DNA from 2 places in the Kitasatospora sp. NPDC043950 genome. Region 1 is predicted to be linked to the other one. Evidence: predicted binding sites of a transcription regulator. Region 1 holds the regulator's gene; the other holds the start of a gene.
What was found. The regulator HspR, encoded in region 1, represses chaperone genes until heat shock. The targets are predictions, from matches to a motif close to TTGAGNNNNNNNNNCTCAA.

Region 1 (7,257 bases):
GTCGTCGGCAACGGCGGCATCCTCCGGGCGGCCGACCTGACTCCGGGTGACGAACCGGTCCTGGGGCGGTTGCTCGACCTCGGACTGGTCGTCCCGAGGGTCGAGGACGCGGCCTACGCCGCGGTGAACCCGCGTGTCGTCATCGGCCGGATCGGGTCCGAACTGCGTTCCGTGGGTGGCGAACTGCTGGCCAGGGCGGACGAAGCGCCCGAGCGGTTCGCCGAGTTGGCGCAGGCCTTCGACGTCACGCCGCGCCACCCCGAGTGCTCCGTCGATGTCACGTACGTGCACGGCTTCGAACAGATCCGCCTGCGCCTGGCCCAACTCGACGCCGAGTGCTCGCAGGAGATGCTGTCCGCCCAGCCCGGCGGTGCCCGGCCCGTCGAGGGGCTCCCGGACGCCCTCGACCGGATGCGGCGGCTCGCCGAGCGCGGCGGCACCGTCCGGGGCATCTACGAGCCGGCGGCGGCCGCAGACCCGGCGACCGCCGCCTTCGCCGCCGCGTCCGCCGAGATCGGCTGCCGGTACCGGGTGCTGGGCGAGCCGTTCCGGCGGGTCCTGATCTACGACCGGAAGGTGGCCGTCATCCCCGCCGCGTCCGACAACAGCCGCGCGGCCTTCGTCGAGGACCCGGTGGTGGTCGACTTCATGGCCGACGCCTTCGAACGCGACTGGCAGCGCGCCGCCCGGGTCCGCTGGTCCCGTGGCCCGGAAGCCACCGAACCAGCCGATTCCCTGCCCGACCAGGTCGGCCGTTTCCTCGCCCAGGGCCTCACCCAGCGCGCCATCGCCACCCGCCTCGGCCTGAGCGAACGCACGGTGGCCGGCCACATCGCCCGGCTGCGCGAACTGTACGACGCCGAGACGCTCTTCCAACTCGGCTGGCAGCTCCGGTCGGCGGCCGACGCCGCCCGTCGGCGGGTGCCGTGATGCACGGGCGCGGCGCCGAGCGGCCCGACCAGGCCGCACACGACCTGTACCTGCGCATCCTCCGGCGCGGCGGCTGGATCGACCGGGCCGAGGTGGCCGACGCCGACCGACCGGCCCTGGAACACCTGCTCGCGCTCGGGCTGCTGCTCGCCCGGCCCGAATCCGACGTCTGCACCGCCGTCAACCCGCGGACGGTCGGCGACCGGATCAGTGCCGAGCTCCGGGCCGAAGGCACCCGGCTGCTCGTCCAGGCCGCCCAACTCCCGCAGGCCCTCGACGACCTGACCAAGGCCTACGACACGGCCCCGCGCCCGACCGACCGCGCCGGTACGGTGCATCACGTCCAGGGCCTCGGCGCGGTCATCCGGCGGTTCACCGAGGTGGAGGCGGCCTGCCGCCAGGAGATCCTCGTCGCCCAGCCCGGCCGGCCCCGCCACGCCCACCAGTTGGAGGAGGCCCTGGAACGGATCGGCCGGTTCTGCGGCCGGGGCGGCCGGATCCGGGTGATCTACGCACCCGGCGCCGTCCGGGACCAGGCGACCGCCGACCACACCGCCCGCGGCACCGAACTGGGCGCCCGCTTCCGGGTCCTGGCCGAGCCGTTCCGCCACCTGCACATCTTCGACCGCCGGATCGCCGTGCTCCAGTCCGCCGACGACCTCCGGAGCGCGACCTTCATCGAGGATCCGGCGACCGTCGACCATTTCCTGGCCGTGTTCGAACGGGACTGGGCCCGCTCAGGCCGCCTCCTCTGGAGCGCCGACCAGGCGTCCGCTCCCGAGTCGACGGCCCACGAGCAGGTCGGCCGGCTCCTCGCCCAGGGCCTCACCCAGCGCGCCATCGCCGGGCGCCTCGGCCTCAGCGAGCGGACGGTGGCCGGCCACATCGCCCGGCTGCGCGAACTGCACGACGCGGAGACGCTGTTCCAGCTGGGCTGGCAGCTGCGGGGCGCCCGGACGGGGGAGCCCGATGGGTGAGCGCTGTTCAGCCGGTGGCGGCGCTGGTCGGCCAGTAGCCGGCCCGGCCGACGACGGGGGGCTGCTGCCGGGGGACGTTGAACTGCTCACCGGGGGCGGTCCAGAAGCCCTCGCGCAGGGACAGCGCCATGCCGGCCCAGTCGAGCGCGGTCTCCACGGTGTGGTTGAGGGCCTCCTGCGACCAGGTGTCGTCGAAGACCAGCGGCAGGACGGGGGCGACCTGCTCGATGGTGGCGATCAGCGGGTTGTGCGTGATGGCCTCGTCGACGAGGAGGACGATCGGCTTCCGCAGCGCCGACGCCCACCCCAGCTCCAGGCTCACCCCGGCCGACAGCGGCGCCCCGACGTAGGCGAACACGAGGTCCGCGGACTGCAGGGCCCGGAAGTCGGACGGCACCCGGGGCTCCGGCGCCTGCCCGGCGACGGTCCAGGCATCACTGTGGTGCGCGCTGTACACGGCGGCACCGCTGCGGAGCAGGGTGGTACGGAGCGTCGTCAGCCGCGTCCGGCTGGCGAGCGTCACCACACTGTCCGCGGGCCCGGTCAGCCGCATCAGCGGCGCGGCCAGGAACACACGCGCACGCCGGCCCTCGGGGGTCTGTCCGGCGTGCTCTCGCAGGTAGGGCTCACTCATTGTCGACTCCGGGGATAGGTGCCAACCAGGCCGATCGCCCCGTTGGGTGGTGACTATCGGAATGCTGCTGTGCATTCGTTGTGGTCGAAACGAACTAGTCATGGACATGTTGTTTGTGGTGTCCCCGTCTTCCCCCTCCCGCGAGAGGGGTTGGGGAGTGCACTGATCGTCTCTGTCGACCGTCGCCACCGTCCACAGAGCCGTGGTGTCATCTCGATGCCTGGCAGAGAGATGACGCACTGGGGTAGCAGGCCCCCTGGCTTCCGGCATGGGCTTGCGGCATTATGTGGCAGGTTGTTCGAAACAATGGCTGGGTACCCGCGTCAAGTCTTAAACAAAGAGAGGGGGCACCATGTCTCGGATACGCCGGGTGGTGCGGTTTGTCCTGGTTCCAGTCGTTGTGGGTCTGGCGCTTTTCATCAGCAGCGGTTCGAGTCCGGCCGACGACACGATCTGGAACATCGGGGTTTCCCACGATGCGGCAGCGCCGAAGACCATGGCGCTGGCCAATGACACGATCTGGAACTGAGACCGCCGCGACGCTTGGTCAGTGATAGCTGTCGGAGTCGGTCGGAACGCTGTTCCTGGCCAATGCGTACCCGAGTTGGAAGAGCGACTCGACATTGTGCTCGTCGCGCATCTCGGCCAGGTGCCGCGCGAGCGTCCTTTCACTGATGCCGAGTCTGCGGGCGATCACCCGGTGGTTCACGCCTTCGAGCATGAGGTCGATGATCGTCTGCCGCATCCCGGAGACCACCTGCTGCGGAACGGCGCGCGCGCCGTCGAAGTCCAGCGCCCGGCTCCAGTTCCGCTCGAAGATCTCGCTGATCAGGTAGCTGATGACGGCCCGATCGTGCACGAAGGCAGCCAGATTGAGGTCCTCGGCGATGGGGATGACCGCGATTCGGCGATCGATGACGATCAATCGCGTGTAGGGCTCCTCCAGCGTCCGGAACCGCCCGCCGGCCTTGGTTATCGTGGCCACGTATTCCCTGGTGGGAGCGTGGTACCGGGTGCTCGGGTGGTAGATCGTCCTGAGCGTGATGCCCAGGCGGAGGGCTTCGAGGTCGCGGGTGAGGATGCCGGTGAGCGCCTCCGACGGGCGCGGCCCGCCGGGTTGGGCGGCGAGGATCTCCTCCGAGGCGCTGGCGACGATCTGCTGCACCCGCTGGTTGATCAGCACCTTCCCCCGCACGTACTCGATCGCGCCGCCGGCCTGCTCCGGTGAGTGGTAAGCGGCCGTCAGGTCGTGGAGATCGGTGGCGAGGGCCGACGCGCGGGTGAGCAGGTCGAGCGCCTGGCGCTGCCAGGTCACGGAGAGGCTCTCGGACAGCTGCTGGGGGTCGACCGCGACGAGGACACCGGGCTCGTCGGTGTCGGCGACCAGAAGGCCTATGGCCACCAACTCCTCCTGGGCCCCGCCCGCCCTGGCGAGGTCGGAGTCCTTCGGAAGCCGTCCGTTCTCGCGGATGACCGCCAGATACAACTCCCGCGCTTCTTTCGAGAGGACGGAGGGCCCAATCGCGGCGGTACTGGGCTGTTCTCGTCCACTCATCTGCGGGCTCCTTGCCGTGGCCGTGTCTGCACTACCTGCCGGGCACCAATACCGGAATCGCAGTGCAGCATGCCAGATCGGGTGGCATCGGTGAGGGCGGCCAGATTTGTTCGACAGCACTCTCTCACCACGATCAAGCCGCCGGCACCCCCCGGGTGGAGGGGAGCCGGCGGCCGGAGGTGTTCAGCCAAGTCTCAGCGTTTGGGGCGCCAGACGACCAGGGCGCTGGACTGGGTGGGGGGCTGGTAGGGGACGAGGTCGCGGCGGTAGGAGGCGTGGACGGCGGCCTCGCGCTGCTGGAGGGCGCTGGTGGCGCCTTCGAGGGAGTCGACCAGTTCGCCGATGCGGGACTGGAGCGCGGTGACCTGGTTCTCCAGCTCGATGATCCGCTTGATGCCGGCCAGGTTGATGCCCTCGTCCTGGGAGAGCCGCTGGACCTCGCGCAGCTGCTGGATGTCGCGCGCGGAGTAGCGGCGGCCCCGGCCGGCGGTGCGGTCGGGGCTGACCAGACCGAGGCGGTCGTACTGGCGGAGGGTCTGCGGGTGCAGGCCGGAGAGCTCGGCGGCGACGGAGATGACGTACACCGGGGTGTCCTCGGTGAGGACGTACTGCGGCGGGGCGGTGGGCCGCCGGGTGCGGCGGCCGTCGCCGGGCAGGCCGGAGCCGATGCCGGGCAGGCCTTCACCGATGCCGGGGCCGATGGGGCTGTCGGGGATCATCTGGTCGTCACGCTCCCTTCGCCGCCCGGAACAGGGCGGCTCGTGGGTCGTCGGAGGCGGTGGCCTCGCGGTACTGCTCCAGGGCGTTCAGCGCGTCCCCGGTGACGTGCCGCGGCACCACGACCTCGACGGTGACGAGGAGGTCGCCGCGGGTGCCGTCCTTGCGGGTGGCACCCTTGCCGCGGGCGCGCATGGTGAGGCCGTTGGCGCTGCCGGGGGGCAGCTTCAGCTTCACGGCGGGCCCGTTCAGCGTGGGCACCTCGATGGTGGCGCCGAGGGTGGCCTCGGGGAAGGTGACGGGGACGGTGACGGTGAGGTTGTCCCCCTTGCGCCCGAAGACGGGGTGCGGGCCGACGTGCACGGTGACGTAGAGGTCGCCGGGCTGTCCGCCGCGTTCGCCCTGGGCGCCCTTGCCCTTGAGCCGGATGCGCTGGGCGTCCTGGACGCCGGCCGGGATGCGGACCTGCATGGTGTGGGCGGAGCTGGCCCGGCCGCTGCCGTGGCAGTCGACGCACGGGTCGTCGACGATCATGCCGCGCCCGCGGCAGTCCTTGCACGGCTCGGAGAGCGCGAACGCGCCCTGGCCGCGGCTGACGGTGCCGGCGCCGACGCAGGTCGGGCAGACCCGCGGGGTGGTGCCGGACTTGGCGCCGGTGCCGTTGCAGCTGCGGCAGGGGGCCTGGCTGGTCATCCGCAGCGGGACGGTCGCACCGTCGACGGCCTCGTCGAAGGCGAGGGTCACCTCGGTCTCGACGTCGGCGCCGCGCCGGGGCTGGGCCTGCCGGCCGCCGCCGCGGTTGAAGAGCCCGCCGAAGACGTCGCCGAGCCCGCCGCTGCCGGTGTTCTGGCTGCCGCTGAAGAGGTCGCCGAAGTCGAAGTTGTAGCTGCCGTTGCCCTGGCCGGGTCCGCCGGCCCGGAAGCCGCCGTTGGCGAAGAGGCTGCGGGCCTCGTCGTACTCCTTGCGGCGCTTCTCGTCGGACAGGACGTCGTAGGCCTCGGAGATGTCCTTGAAGCGTTCCTCGGCCTTGACGTCACCCTTGTTGGCGTCCGGGTGGAACTCGCGCGCGAGCTTGCGGTAGGTCTTCTTGATCTCGGCGGCGGTGGCGTCCTTGGGCACGCCGAGGACCTTGTAGTAGTCCTTCTCCACGTAGTCCTTGCCACTCATGCGTCCACCTCGCTCCGCTCGGCAGCCGCTCCGCGCAACACGCGCCTTTCAACGATTCGTTTTTCAACGATTCGCTCGCTGCGCTTGCTCATAGCTGCCGCCACCTCCCGATGTCCATCGTCGCTGCGCTGTCAACAGCCGCTTCACCGGGCGCTGTTGACAGCGCGCTGCGGAGCCGGCCGCCGTACTGGCCGGCGTACGACTCCGCAGCGCACTGGTTGTCAGCTGTCACAGGTTGTCAGCTGTCCGAACCACCGTCGGACTTGTCCGCGTCCCCGGACTTCGCCTCGCCGTCGGGCGCGGCCGTGGTCTGGGTGCCCGGCTGGGGCTCCGCGACGGCGACCATGGCGGGGCGGATGATCCGCTCGCCGATGCGGTAGCCGGGCTGGAGGATCTGCACACAGGTGTCCTCGGTGACGTCCGAGGAGTAGCTGTGCATCAGCGCCTCGTGCATGGTCGGGTCGAAGGGCTCGCCCTCCTTGCCGAACTGCTGGAGGCCCAGCTTGGCGACGACCGTCTCCAGGGACTCGGCGACGGACTTGAAGCCGCCGGTGACCTCGCCGTGCTCGCGGGCGCGGCCGATGTCGTCGAGCACCGGGATCAGGGACTCCAGGATGTTGGAGACCGCGATCTCGCGGACCGTCAGCCGGTCGCGCTCGACCCGCTTGCGGTAGTTCTGGTACTCGGCCTGCAGGCGCTGCAGGTCGGCGGTGCGCTCGGCCGACTCCCGCTTGGCAGTGGCGAGTTCGTCGGAGCCCGCACCGGAGCCGGAGTCGGCGGCGCCGGCTGCGGCGGCCTCCTCGGCGGCCTTGATCACAGCCTCGTCGGCGGCGGAGTCGTCGCCGGGCTTGCCGCCCTGCGGCTTGTCCGTCATGCCGCACCGCCCTTGGGCTTCTCGTCGTCCACGATCTCGGCGTCGACGACGTCGTCGTCCTTGGCCTGGGTGGACTCGCCGGCCGGGGCGGCGGCGTCGGCGTTGGCGTACAGCGCCTGGCCGAGCTTCTGCGCGGTGGTGGAGACCTTCTCCGAGGCTTCGCGGATCTTCGCGATGTCCTCGCCCTTCAGGGCCTCCTTGAGCTCGCCGATGGCGGTCTCGACCTCGGCCTTGACGTCGGCGGGGAGCTTGTCGGTGTTGTCGGCGATGAACTTCTCGGTCGAGTAGACGAGCTGCTCGGCGGAGTTGCGGGTCTCGACGGACTCGCGGCGCTTGTGGTCCTCCTCCGCGTACTGCTCGGCCTCGCGCATCATGCGCTCGATGTCGTCCTTCGGCAGCGCGG
Region 2 (7,257 bases), on a different contig from region 1:
CCAACCTGGGCATGCCGATCGTGGTCCTGGTGGTCTGGGCGCTGATCGGCATCGGCGTCGCCTACCTGGCCGTGCTGCGCGGCCCGCGCTCCGGCGGCCGCGAGATCGTCGCCGCCGAGGCGTCCTCCGAGGCCTGATCCCCCGCGTTCCTCACCCGGAGCCCCCTGCCGCCCGGCCGGGGGCTCCGGTGCGTCCCGGGCCGGGAGTCAGCCGCCGGCGAACCGGCCCGGGTCCGCGACGACCGCCCGCACCACGCCCACCGCGGCGCCCAGCAGCGGCCCGCGCCGGCCCAGCCGGGACACCGTCAGCCGCTCGTCCGACCAGGGCCGCACCGTCACCCGGGCGGCCAGCTCGGCCCGCATCGCCGGCAGCAGCCAGGACGCCAGCCGGGCGTAGCCGCCGCCCAGCACCACCTCGGCCGGGTCCAGCAGGTTGACCGCCCCGGCGGCCGCGATGCCCAGCGCCGAACCGGCCCCGGCCAGCACCGCGAGGGCCGCCTCGTCCCCGGCCCCGGCCCGCCCGGCGAGCAGCGTCACCCAGTCGCCCCGCGCGCCCGCCGGCCCGGCCGCCCGCAGCACGGCCGCCTCCCCCGCGTACTGCTCCAGGCAGCCGTGCGCGCCGCAGGCGCAGCGGTGGCCGTCCGGGTGGACCGGTACGTGGCCGAACTCGCCCGCGTAGCCGCGCGCCCCGCGCAGCAGCCGCCCGCCGACCACGATCGCCGCGCCGACGCCGGCCTCGGCCGAGACGTACAGGAAGTCCTCCGGGCCGCCGCCCAGCCACCGTTCGGCCAGCCCGCCCAGGTTGGCCTCGTTGTCCGCCTCGACCGGCAGCTCGGCCAGTTCGGCCGCGCCGGCCGCGCGCAGCGCGGGGCGCAGTTCGGCCGCCAGCGGGACGTCCCGCCAGCCCAGGTTGGCGGCCCGCTGGAGCACCCCGCCGGAGGTGCCGACCAGCCCGGGGACGGCCAGGGTCAGCCCGGCCGGGCGCAGGCCCGACTCGGCGACGGCCGCGTGCAGCAGTTCGGCGAGGTCGGCCATGACCGCGGCGGGCCGGCGGCCCCGGTTGCGGACCTCGCGGCGGCGCCAGGTCCGGACCTCGCCGCTCAGGTCGACCACGCAGGCGCCGAGGTGCTCCACGCCGATCTCGGCGCCGAGGCCGCCGGGCCCGAGCGGGTTGAGCCCGAGCGCGGTGCCGGGGCGGCCGACCTTGCCGCTGGGCGCGGCCGGGCCCTCCTCGACGACCAGGCCGCCGGCGATCAGCTGCTCGGCGAGCGAGGAGACGGCGGCCCTGGTCAGGCCGGTCTCGGCGGCCACCTCGGCCCGGGATCGCGGGGCGCGCGCGATCACCCCGAGCACCAGGGCCAGGTTGGCCCGGCGCATCCCCTGCTGGCTGGCGGGCCCGCTCCGAACCGCGTCCGGTTCCCCGCGCATAACCCTCACCTCACGGCCTTATGGCGCATCCCGTGGCATCTCGGGTGCAGCGTAACCGGGTTCGTACCTAGGGTGCGCCCGTTCGGCGGGCCGGGTGAAGACCCACCGCTGCATCGCCCAGAAGCGGAACAGCATCGCGGCGAAGGTGCCGACGACCATCCCGCTGAGGAAGTCCGCGGTCTCCTGGGCGAACGGGCCGACGTACGGCTCGCGCAGGTCCAGGGCGTAGCGGGAGAGTGCCAGCGGCAGGTCGTTGACGGCGATCGCCATGGCGCTGACCAGGAAGAACAGCAGTGCCTCGCGCGGGTGCCCGGCCGTCCGGAAGGCCCAGCGACGGTTGAGCACGTAGGAGACGACGGTCGAGATCACGGTCGCGATCGTCAGCGCGACCACCGGCTTGCGCTCCAGCACGGTGAACTTCAGCTCGAAGTCGATCACCAGGGTGAGGGTGAAGCAGGCGCCGCCGACCAGCAGGAACTTCACCAGCCTGCGGTGCCGCACCAGGAACGGACGCAGCCGGGCCGGCACCCGGGCCAGGGCGCGCTGCGTGGGGGACGGCATCTCCGCAGTGTGGCACGCGCAGACGCCGTCCTCCCGTCGATCCTCCCGTCGATCCTCCCGTCGGTCCGCCCGTCGACCCGGCGCGGCCGGGTCAGGCCGCCGCGGCCAGGACCTTGGCCGGTTCCAGGGCCAGCTCCAGCACCTCCCGCACGTCCGCCACCGGGTGGACGGTGAGCCGCTCCAGCACCTCGGCCGGGACGTCGTCCAGGTCGGCCTCGTTGCGCTTGGGGATGATCACCGTGGTGACGCCGGCCCGGTCGGCGGCGAGCAGCTTCTGCTTCACCCCGCCGATCGGCAGCACCCGCCCGGTCAGCGACACCTCGCCGGTCATCGCCAGGTCGGTGCGCACCTTGCGGCCGGACAGCAGCGAGGCGAGCGCCGTGGTCATGGTGATGCCGGCGCTCGGCCCGTCCTTGGGGACGGCCCCGGCGGGGACGTGCAGGTGCACGCCGCGGTCGCGCAGCGAGGTGACCGGCAGCTCCAGTTCGGCGCCGCGCGAGCGCAGGTAGGAGAGCGCGATGTGCGCGGACTCCTTCATCACGTCGCCCAGTTGCCCGGTGAGGGTGAGTCCGGTGCCGCCGGTCTCGGCGTCGGCGAGCGAGGCCTCGATGTAGAGGACGTCGCCGCCGGCGCCGGTCACGGCGAGGCCGGTGGCCACGCCGGGGACGGCGGTGCGCCGCTCGGCCGGCGCCTGGGCGGCCTCCGGCACGTGGTGGGGCCGGCCGATCAGGGCGCGCAGCTCGTCCGGGCCGATCGCGGCGGGCAGTTCGCGCTCGCCGAGTTCGGCCTGGGCGGCGATCCTGCGCAGCACCCGGGCGATCGAGCGCTCCAGGTTCCGCACGCCGGCCTCCCGGGTGTACTCCCCGGCCAGTCGGCGCAGCGCCGCCTCGTCGACGCTGACCTGGTCGCCGCCCAGTCCGGCCTTCTCGCGCTGGCGCGGGAGCAGGTGGTCGCGGGCGATGACGACCTTCTCGTCCTCGGTGTAGCCGTCGAGGCGGACGAGCTCCATCCGGTCGAGCAGCGGCTCGGGGATGGCCTCCAGCACGTTGGCGGTGGCGAGGAAGACGACGTCCGAGAGGTCGAGCTCGACCTCCAGGTAGTGGTCCCGGAAGGTGTGGTTCTGCGCCGGGTCCAGCACCTCCAGCAGGGCGGCGGCCGGGTCGCCCCGGTAGTCGGAGCCGACCTTGTCGATCTCGTCGAGCAGGACGACCGGGTTCATCGAGCCGGCCTCCTTGATCGCCCGCACGAGCCGGCCGGGCTGCGCGCCGACGTAGGTGCGCCGGTGGCCGCGGATCTCGGCCTCGTCCCGGACGCCGCCGAGCGCGACCCGGACGAAGGTGCGGCCCATGGCGCGGGCCACCGACTCGCCGAGCGAGGTCTTGCCGACGCCGGGCGGGCCGACCAGCGCCAGCACCGCCCCTCCGCGCCGGCCGCCGACCAGCCCGAGCCCCTGGTCGGCCCGGCGCTTGCGCACCGCGAGGTACTCGACGATGCGGTCCTTCACGTCGGCCAGGCCGGCGTGGTCGGCGTCCAGCACGGCGCGGGCGCCGGCGATGTCGTACGCGTCCTCGGTGCGCTCGTTCCAGGGCAGCTCCAGGACGGTGTCCAGCCAGGTGCGGATCCAGGGGCCCTCGGGAGACTGCTCGGAGGCCCGCTCCAGCTTGTCGACCTCCTTGAGGGCCGCGTCGCGGACCTTCTCGGGCAGGTCGGCGGCCTCGACCCGGGCGCGGTAGTCGCCCTCCTCGTCGGCCGGGTCGCCGTTGAGCTCGGCCAGTTCCTTGCGGACGGCCTCCAGCTGGCGGCGGAGCAGGAACTCCTTCTGCTGCTTGGCCACGCCCTCCTCGACGTCCTTGCGGATGGTGTCGTTGACCTCCTCCTCGGCGAGGTGGTCGCGCAGCAGGGTCAGCGCGTACTCCAGGCGGGCGACCTGGTCGGCCTCCAGCAGCACCTTGAGCTTCTGCTCGGCGGTGGCGAAGGGCGCGTAGCCGATGTTGTCGGCGAGCTCGCCGACGCCCTCGATCTGGGCCACCCGGTCGACGATCTGCCAGGCGCCGCGCCTGCGCAGCCACTGGGTGGACAGCGCCTTGTACTCCTTGACCAGCTCGGCGGCCCGGCCGGCCACCGGGGTGTCCACCGAGGACTCCCGGAAGGGCGTGGTCTCCACCCAGAGGGCGGCGCCGGGGCCGGTGGTGCCGGCCCCGATGCGGACCCGGCGCACGGCGCGCACCAGCGCGGCCGGCTCCCCGTCGGCCAGTCGGCCGACCTGTTCGACGGTGGCCAGGGTGCCGACCGCCGCGTACGAGCCGTCCACCCGCGGGACCAGCAGGACCTGCGGCTTGCCGGTGCCGGTGGCCGCCGCGCGGGCGGCCTCGACCGCGGCGCGCACCTCGGTGTCCTTGAGGTCCAGCGGGACGACCATGCCCGGCAGGACGACCTCGTCGTCGAGCGGCAGCACGGGCAGGGTGAGCGGTGTGGACGTCGATGCCATGATCTCTCCCCAGTCAGTGAAGTTGAGTCGACCTGACTAAGGCCTGGCGCGCGCCGGATGTTCCCGGGGCGGCGTTCGCCGTGAGCGAACAGGAGCGGGTGTGGAGCGAGCAGGGGGAGGGCGAGGGAAGTGCCGTCAAAAGCGCCCGGGGGCGACACCCGGAAGGGTCAGCGCACGTCCAGGACCGGAGCGCCGCCCGGCGCGGGCGAGGAGCCCGCGGCCGGCGCCTCGACCCGGCGCGTCCGCGGCTTCGGCCGCGGCCGGCGGGCCTGGGCCCGGCGCAGCCAGCGCCACAGCGCCACCCCGGTGAGCACCGCGGCCGGGTGCCCCACGGCGGTGACCAGGTCCCGCTCGGTGAGGATCTGCTCGGCGATCAGCAGCCCGGCGCCGCCGAGCGCGACCAGCCGCCCGCGCCACGGCAGCAGCCCGGCCACCGCGCCCAGACAGGTGAGCACGCCGTAGCTGACGCCGATGTCCAGGTAGTCCAGTGCCCCGGCCTCCATCCGCCCGGTCTCCACCGCGGTGATCACCACGCCCTGGGACAGCAGCGTGGCCGTGACGTGCCCGATCGCGAAGACCGCCGCCGCCCGGGCGGGGCCGATCCGGCGCTCCAGCGGCGCGAGGGTGACGGCGAATCCCCACAGGTACGGCATCCACACCTCGCCGGCCACCCAGAAGCCGCTGAGCACCAGCGCGCGCAGGGGGTGCTGCAGGAGGTTGTGGCCGTCGGAACTGGAGGCCTCCTGCAGCCGCTGCACGAGTTCCGGATCGGCGAGTTTGGCAAAGGTCGTGGTGGCGCCCACCACGGCGAGATAGCCGAGGGTGAAGGGGTTTCGCCGGGGTGTCGGCACCCGCGCCAGCAGCCACTCGACGACGCCGGTGCGCAGACCGTGCCGGAGCATCCCGTACGGCGGGCCGGCGGGCGGCGCCCCGACCCGTCCGGCACCTCGCCGCAGTCCAGCCATGCCGCCCTCCGCTCCACGCCGGCAGCCACCGGCCCCTCACCCAGGTGCCCAACGTACCGGCGCGCGCCGCGGATCCCGCCCTGCGGGGGCGTTGTCGTGGCCACGTTACGTCGAGGTTCTGAGAGGCATCTGAGAAAAGCCGGTGAAGACCGTCAGGAAACCGGTCGACCGGATTCCTGATATTGGTCCAGACCTTCTTTCGGCGAGCGCGCCGACAGGGGCTCTGACCGGCGACTTGGCGTCAACTCGACTGCATACGTACCGTTACGCAGAGAAAAATCGCCGGGTAAGGTATCGGCCCGTGCCCACTCGTGCAGTGGGCTCCGAGGGCGGCCCGACAGCCGGCCCACGGGCCGGAAACGTCCGGTCCACCTGCCGGGAGGCATCCGCTGTCCGTACGCTGCGAAGTGCGCGGGAGAAGTGGGCGGGCGACAATCCGCCCGCCGACCCGCACGCACGACGGGACGGCGGACCCGGCACAGTCCACGACGGAACAAGACTACGAGCGGAGTCCCGCCATCCCCACAGGTGGCCGGCCCGCAGCCCTGGGGGCGGTGGCGTGACCGTGACAGAACTTCAGCAGGACAACAACCACAGCGGCGGCACGGTGAGCAGCCAACGCAGAGTGCTGGTGGTGGAGGACGAGCCGACGATCGCGGAGTCGATCGCGGCCCGGCTGGGCGCGGAGGGCTTCAAGGTCGCCGTGGCCCACGACGGGCCGGGCGCGGTCGACGGCTTCCACACCTGGCAGCCGGACCTGGTGGTCCTCGACATCATGCTGCCCGGCTTCGACGGCCTTGAGGTGTGCCGCCGGATCCAGGCGCAGCGCCCGGTGCCGGTGCTGATGCTGACCGCGCGCGACGACGAGACGGACCTGCTGGTCGGCCTCGGCGTGGGCGCCGACGACTACATGACCAAACCGTTCTCGATGCGCGAACTGGCCGCCCGGGTCAACGTGCTGCTGCGCCGCGTCGAGCGCGCCCAGCAGGCGGCCCGCACGCCCGCGCTCGGCTCGCTGCGCTTCGGCGAGCTGGAGATCGACCACGTGCAGCGCCGGGTCCGGCTCGCCTCGGGCGACGTCCACCTGACGCCCACCGAGTTCGACCTGCTCGCCTGCCTGGCCGCGCAGCCGCGCGCCGTGCTGACCCGCGAGCAGCTGCTGGCCGAGGTCTGGGACTGGACGGACGCGTCCGGCACCCGCACCGTGGACAGCCACGTCAAGGCGCTGCGCCGCAAGATCGGCGCGAGCTGGATCCGTACCGTCCACGGCGTCGGGTACGCGCTGGAGGCCCCGCTCTCCTAGCGGCGAGCCTCGGGCGACGGGCCTCCGGGGGGCCCGTGTCCCGAACTGCCGCGCACCACGCGGGGGACGTACGCGGGGATCACAGGGGACCAATGACCTTTCCACAGCAACGCAACGGGGACACCGGCGGCACGCGGTCGCAGACGCTGGCCGCCCGCGCCGCCCGCCGGGTCTGGGCCGACATCCGGCCGCTCGACCCGGTCCGCTCGATCAAGGGCAAGCTCGCCCTGCTGGTGATCGTCTCCGTCTTCCTGGCCACCGGCATGGTGGTCGTGGCGATCCGGTCCGAGACCCAGATCCGGATCATCATGGTCTTCTCCATGATCGCCTCGCTGCTCTTCATGCAGTTCCTCGCGCACGGGCTGACCGCCCCCCTGCGCGAGATGACGGCCGCCGCCCGCGCGATGGCCTCCGGCGACTACAGCCGCCGGGTCGAGGTGAACTCGCGCGACGAGATCGGCGAACTGGCGACCACCTTCAACCAGATGGCCGCCGATCTGGGGGCCGCCGACC

Region 2: the regulator HspR is predicted to act here: its motif matches at 4,499-4,517, upstream of lon (endopeptidase La).

The regions. Positions count from the first base shown of each region.
Region 1 covers NZ_JBWKER010000008.1:149,790-157,046, reverse strand. The annotation lists gene AC07BF_RS08185 (LuxR C-terminal-related transcriptional regulator) at 1-930, shown strand, start outside; gene AC07BF_RS08180 (LuxR C-terminal-related transcriptional regulator) at 930-1,907, shown strand; gene AC07BF_RS08175 (TIR domain-containing protein) at 1,915-2,541, opposite strand; gene AC07BF_RS08170 (hypothetical protein) at 2,912-3,070, shown strand; gene AC07BF_RS08165 (helix-turn-helix domain-containing protein) at 3,089-4,096, opposite strand; gene AC07BF_RS08160 (heat shock protein transcriptional repressor HspR) at 4,291-4,815, opposite strand; gene dnaJ (molecular chaperone DnaJ) at 4,823-5,980, opposite strand; gene grpE (nucleotide exchange factor GrpE) at 6,219-6,854, opposite strand; gene dnaK (molecular chaperone DnaK) at 6,851-7,257, opposite strand, start outside.
Region 2 covers NZ_JBWKER010000007.1:175,440-182,696, forward strand. The annotation lists gene AC07BF_RS07385 (ABC transporter permease) at 1-137, shown strand, start outside; gene AC07BF_RS07390 (ROK family transcriptional regulator) at 207-1,427, opposite strand; gene AC07BF_RS07395 (GtrA family protein) at 1,446-1,988, opposite strand; gene lon (endopeptidase La) at 2,080-4,476, opposite strand; gene AC07BF_RS07405 (rhomboid-like protein) at 4,644-5,441, opposite strand; gene AC07BF_RS07410 (response regulator transcription factor) at 6,007-6,744, shown strand; gene AC07BF_RS07415 (sensor histidine kinase) at 6,837-7,257, shown strand, end outside.